Regions from separate parts of the Solibacillus sp. FSL H8-0523 genome, predicted to be linked through region 1. Evidence: predicted binding sites of a transcription regulator. Region 1 holds the regulator's gene; the other holds the start of a gene.
The links. Region 1 encodes CtsR, which represses protease genes until heat stress. Its sites were predicted from a motif close to ATGGTCAATAAAGGTCAAACA; they were not measured.
Positions count from the first base shown of each region.

Region 2: a site for CtsR is predicted at 1,975-1,995, ahead of clpP (ATP-dependent Clp endopeptidase proteolytic subunit ClpP). Genes of this name have one in related genera too.

Region 1 is NZ_CP150291.1:4,084,106-4,087,319, reverse strand. Features, by position in the region: gene NSQ62_RS20620 (acyltransferase) at 68-280, shown strand; gene NSQ62_RS20615 (DUF4870 domain-containing protein) at 401-706, shown strand; gene NSQ62_RS20610 (CtsR family transcriptional regulator) at 881-1,345, shown strand; gene NSQ62_RS20605 (UvrB/UvrC motif-containing protein) at 1,357-1,890, shown strand; gene NSQ62_RS20600 (protein arginine kinase) at 1,887-2,987, shown strand; gene NSQ62_RS20595 (ATP-dependent Clp protease ATP-binding subunit) at 2,977-3,214, shown strand, end outside.
Region 2 is NZ_CP150291.1:3,461,030-3,464,243, reverse strand. Features, by position in the region: gene whiA (DNA-binding protein WhiA) at 1-650, shown strand, start outside; gene NSQ62_RS17325 (HPr family phosphocarrier protein) at 758-1,015, shown strand; gene clpP (ATP-dependent Clp endopeptidase proteolytic subunit ClpP) at 1,294-1,884, opposite strand; tRNA gene NSQ62_RS17315 (tRNA-Arg) at 2,069-2,140, shown strand; gene NSQ62_RS17310 (basic amino acid ABC transporter substrate-binding protein) at 2,905-3,214, shown strand, end outside.

The sequences.
Region 1 (3,214 bases):
ATTTCAAGCCATGTATGATAGAACATATAAAAATTGAGTTCATTTTTTAGAAAAGGGCGTTGTGAAGATGAAATTTTATAAAGGACGTTTGAAGTTCGTCATACCGATATCGTTAGGGGTAGCGATTGCTTCATACATTATGTTAGCTAACAATTATCAAGAAGTGGCAAGCCGTGACCGTATTTTCATTGTCATTGGTGCGGGTATTTTAACTGCGGTTATTTCTTACTTTTTATTCCCTCAAGCGGAAGACAATCCGAATGATCGTGGACCGTATTAAACTGGATACATACTTTCTAAAAATCTTGGGTATAAGAAACCTAAGATTTTTTTAGTTTGTGAAACTTTTGTGGCATTCATTCGTAAATAAGATAACAAAACAAAGTGAGGATGATTTCAAATGGAATCAAAATGGTCAAAAATCATTATTCATGCGAGTGCGTTCTTTGCTCCATTTTTAGTGCCAATTATATTTTTCTTAATTAGTTCAGAAGATGCTGTGAAACGTACAGCCATTCAAGCGTTATTATTCCAAGTGGTATTTGGTATTTTAATTGCCATTGCAGCCGTATTAACGATTGTATTAATCGGCTTACCATTCTTATTAGTGTTCCTTTTAATTTTCTGGATTGCACCAGTAATTGGTATCGTCAAAGCGTTAATGGATGAAGATTGGAACTATCCAATCGTTGGTCGCTGGGTATAAGGTATAAGACTGTAGGGAAAACTTTTCCTTACAGTTTTTTCTGTTTCAAGCGATTTATTTTGACGGAATGTGGGAAAAGCATTTTTAGAGAGTGATTATTTGAATTCGAAAAACAGCTAATGTATATTTAAGTCAAAGATAGTCAAAGTCAGTTGAGTGAGAGGTGAGGACAGCATGAGGAATATATCTGACATAATTGAAGGGTATTTGAAGGAAGTTATTGAAGTAGAAGGGCAAGGGCTTATTGAAATTAAGCGTAATGAACTAGCGAAGCAATTTGCTTGTGCCCCTTCACAAATCAATTACGTCATTAATACACGATTTACGACCGAACATGGTTATTTTGTAGAAAGTAAGCGTGGTGGTGGTGGTTATATTCGAATTTTGCGTGTAACCATCCACTCAAAGAAAAATGTATTAGATGAAATCGAAGAGCAAATCGGTGGGGCAATTGCACAAACCAATGCCGAGCGTATCATTTACCGCTTATTAGACGAAGATATTGTTAGTGAGCGAGAAGCCGGCTTGATGAAAGCAGCGATGGATCGCACAACACTGCAACTCGGTTTACCTGTACGTGATGAAGTACGCGCACGATTGATGCGTGCGATGCTACACACGATTTCTTTTGAAAAATAGAGGTGTTTAATATGATATGTGAACATTGTAAACAGCGCCATGCGAATGTAACGGTGACACAAGTCCAGCATGGTCAGCAAATGGAGCGCCAGTATTGTGAGGTATGTGCTGCACAATTTCACCCGTTTCAGTTTGAAGTATCAGAAGAGCCCGCCTCACTTCAGCAGCTCCTAACAAATTGGTTTAATTTTGTTCCGCTTACGAAAAAGGAAACGCCAACAAGTGCTTTGAGAACAAAGGCATGTCCAACGTGTGGCTTTACGTACCGCCAGTTTTTAAAGCAAGGTAAATTTGGTTGTGGCGATTGTTATCAGACATTTAGTGAGCAATTACCACAGCTTCTCGAAAAAATCCAAGCAGGTACAAAGCATGTAGGTTACGTTGAAGATGTGCCATCAAAAGAAAAAATTGAACAACAAATTCACGCACTTCGTACCGCTATTCAAGAAGCGGTTCAAGAAGAACGTTATGAAGATGCTGCACACTTGCGTGATGACATTCGAGCACTTGAAAGTAAAGTTAAAAAAGGAGAGGAACGCGCATGAACATCGAGCATTTTTTAACGCTTGCTAATCCAAGCTGGATGCAATCTGAAAGTGACTCGGATATTGTCATTAGTACGCGCATTCGACTCGCTCGAAATATTGCGAACGTTCGCTTTCCAATTAGCTTTACCGAGCAGGATGCCGAGCAAATAGATGAACAATTAATGAACGCATTATTAACCGTGGACAATGAAAATCCATATCATTTTTCGTATTTTTCAATTAAAGATATGCCACAATTACAGCGTCAAATTTTAGTGGAAAAGCATTTAATCAGTCCGAATTTAGCCCGCCGCAAAAAAATTGGTTCATTCTTTTTAACAGAAAATGAATCCATTAGCATATTAGTAAATGAAGAAGATCATATTCGCATTCAAAGCTTGGCACAAGGAATGGATTTACAGCGAGCATATGACCAAGCGAAGACCGTAGACCGCTACTTAAGTAAGTCTATTGATTTTGCTTATGAAGAGCGTTATGGCTATTTAACGAGCTGTCCTTCCAATGTTGGTACCGGTTTACGCGCATCGGTAATGCTGCATTTGCCAGCATTAACGTTAACAAAGCAAATGAATGCATTAATTCAAATGATCACACGATTAGGAATGGTTGTCCGGGGTATATATGGAGAAGGAAGTGACAATTTAGGAAATGTCTACCAAATTTCCAACCAGATTACGTTAGGGAAATCCGAAGAAGATATTTTGCAAGAGCTTGAAAAAGTGGTAGAGCAAATTATTCAAAAGGAACAGCTTGCTCGTAAAAACCTATTACTGCGAGCGCCGTCCGTGTTAGAGGACCGGCTCAGTCGTTCGTTAGGCACATTAAAATATGCCAAAATATTAACGAGCGAGGAAGCAGCAAGTTGTTTATCCAACGTCCGTCTTGGGGTAAGTTTAGGGTTACTTGAACCAATTTCACAACGCAAACTAAATGAATGTATGTTAATCATGCAGCCAGGGCTTATACAGCAATATGTCGGTACAACACTGCAAGCAACAGAACGCGATATGTACCGCGCGAAGCTGTTACAAGAAAAGTTACAAGAACAAGCAAGTAATGATGGGGAAAAAGGAGAGGGTTCATATGATGTTTAATCGATTCACACAGCGTGCTCAAAAAGTATTACAACTAGCGCAAGAAGAGGCAATTCGCCTTAAGCATAAAGAAATTGGCACAGAGCATATTTTACTTGGGTTAATTCGTGAAAGTGGCGGCATTGCAGCAAAAGCTTTAGAAGCGATTAATATTAGCCCGCAAATGATCGAATCAGGCATTGAAGAGCTTGTCGGTAAAGGCACAGAGGAAGTAGGTCCGATTGTAC
Region 2 (3,214 bases), 620 kb from region 1:
CGGATTTAGAAATCGTCTCGAATTCGTTTGAGTTCAATCATACGATTTCTCCGTCTATTATTCCAAAAAACGAGCAGCGACGTGCGTATTTACGTGGTGCATTTCTAGCAGGTGGTTCGGTCAATAACCCGGAAACTTCTTCGTATCACTTAGAAGTGTACTCGCTTTATAAAGAGCACGGGGAAGCACTCGCTGACTTGATGAACCATTTTGATTTAAATGCGAAAACGATTGAGCGCAAAAAAGGATTTGTAACGTATTTAAAGGAAGCTGAAAAAATTTCGGACTTTTTAAATTTGGCAGGTGCGACGTCGGCTATGCTGAAATTTGAAGATGTTCGCATTGTTCGTGATATGCGTAACAGTGTGAACCGAATTGTCAATTGTGAAACAGCCAATTTAAACAAAACGATTGGCGCGGCACTACGTCAAGTCGAGAATATTCGTTTTATCGATAATGCAATCGGCTTAGATCAGCTACCAGAAAAATTGAGAGAAATTGCACGCTTACGTGTGGAGTACCGAGATGTGACGTTAAAAGAACTAGGAGAAATGGTTTCAACAGGTGTTGTGAGTAAGTCCGGTGTGAATCATCGTTTACGTAAAATCGATGAAATCGCCGATGCACTTCGCCGCGGAGAGCAGATTTAAAGACGTTGTTTTTTGAAATATTGCATTCTATTGTTGTTCTTTTCCGATAATTTCGATAAGATGAAATAAATAAGGCGATGTACGGTTGTGAAAGGGAGTATTTCAAGATGATCGAAAAACAAGTAGAGGTCAAGCTAAAATCAGGTTTACAAGCAAGACAAGCTGCACTATTCGTCCAAGAAGCGAATCGTTATAAAGCAGATGTCTTTTTAGAAAAAGGTACAAAAAAAGTAAATGCAAAATCAATTATGGGCATTATGAGCTTAGCGGTAGCAAAGGGTACAACGGTGACGTTAAGTGCAGATGGACATGACGAAGAAAAAGCGATTCAGGCATTACAAGTACTAATCGAAAACGCAGACTAATTTTGAAAGCGTAAACAAAAGGGCTTGTCCAGAAAGCATTCTGGTCAAGCCCTTTTTGCGCCGAGGATAGTGGCCATGACGATGCTGGTGATGAATGCGTTGTCACAGGATGTGACGTTCTTAGCATTCGTTCTTACTTCCGACTACCGCAGAAGCACCACACTAAAGCGGTTGATTAATACACGAACGAAGCACTGTCCGCAAAAGTAACACTTTTCGGACCTTCTGCGCCTTTCGTCAAAAAAAAGCGGCAGAAGAAATTCTGCCGCTTTTAATTATTATTTTTTAGGGTTACGATCGTAGATTTTGTCGATTAGACCGTATTCTTTAGCTTGTTCAGCTGTCATGAAATTATCGCGTTCTGTGTCGCGCGCTAATGTTTCATATGGTTGACCACTGTTTTCAGCCATGATGCGGTTTAATTTTTCACGTAAGTGTAAAATACGTCTTGCAGCGATTTCAATTTCCGTCGCTTGCCCTTGTGCACCGCCCAGTGGTTGGTGAATCATTACTTCGGCGTTTGGTAAAGCTACACGCTTACCTTTTGCACCAGCAGATAATAAGAATGCGCCCATAGAAGCTGCCATACCGATACAAATCGTTGATACGTCAGGTTTGATGAAGTTCATTGTATCGTAAATCGCCATACCAGAAGTGATTGAACCACCTGGAGAGTTGATGTATAGGAAGATATCTTTATCTGGATCTTCCGCTTCTAAGAATAACAATTGTGCTACAATTGAGTTAGCAACGTTATCGTCGATTGCGCTCCCTAATAAAATGATACGGTCTTTTAATAAACGTGAATAAATATCATATGCACGTTCGCCGCGGTTTGTTTGTTCAATAACTGTAGGAATTAAGTTCATTGAAAAAATCCTCCCTTTGTTAAAGCCTATTTTCGTATACCTTTGCTGAAAATTGGAAAGTATTTCAGCTGTAAACCTATCATACACGCATTAGTCAGTTTTGGTCAAATATAAAGTCCGTCTTTTGTTCTTGAAATGAACCGATGTACTTTGTATAATGATAAAGCTGAATAAATTTAACCATGTCCTCGTGGTGTAATGGATAACACTTCAGATTCCGGTTCTGAGGCTGGGGGTTCGATTCCCTCCGAGGGCGTTTTTAGCCATCTACTTCGACAATTTCTCCTCCTATGTACTAAAATTTGTTAAGGTAATTTTTAACACTATTAGGTTTCCCGTTCGTAAATAAATTAAACTTAAAAAAAATTAATGAAAATCTATTTTTTTATTAAATAAAGCTTGATAATTATGTAGAAAATGAGTACATTAGTAAATGTCGCATTTAGGATGATTGCTTTTATTTGTGCGCAATTAAAAACCAAATGCACGTTTATCATCAGGTCCATTCGTGGGCACCATTTTACTGCTTTAATCTATTTTTTTATATCTGTTTAAAAGTAAGCGTAGAGGGCTTATTTTATAACGGAGAATGAATTTTATGTAGGGTAAAAAGATTCACTGTACCGTTTCTTTTTACCCTTCTTTCGTTCTCACTCCAAGAAATAAAGAAGTTAAATATGCTAAATGAAAAAGACTATTTCAGAGTAACTACTTTGAAATAGTCTTTTTTGTAGACTTTTTTTCCGGGGTATTAATGTGTGACAAGGTTTTGGTAATCACGCCAAGCATATGTTGAAATGGAATTGGGAAATGAACTAGCTTATTTGATTGTAATGATAGGCATATGAATAATTATTGAATTTTATGCAAAAAACTTATCGTATTTGTTATAAAAATTCATCTTTATGTAATAATAATCAATTTTTTAAAAATTAAATGTTGTATATTAATTGTGAAATTAATATAATTGAACATGTCATTAGTTACTTAAAAAATATTACATCCAGGAGGATATTCATAATGAATACAAAAAAACTTTTTAAATGGGTAGCACCAATTGCGGTTGCTTCAATGATTTTAGCAGCGTGTGGTTCTGACGAGGAATCATCGGGTGCGAAAGAATATACAAAAATCGTAGCGGGAACAGAGGCAACGTACGCACCTTTTGAATATTTAGATGATAAAGGGAATGTTGTCGGCTTAGATGCGGAAATTTTAGCGGCAATCGGTGAAGAAATGGGTATTGAAACAGAAATTAAGAACACAGGCTGGGAATCAACATTTAGCCAAGTGACAACAGGTGAATTAGATTTAGGCGCAGCGGCGATTA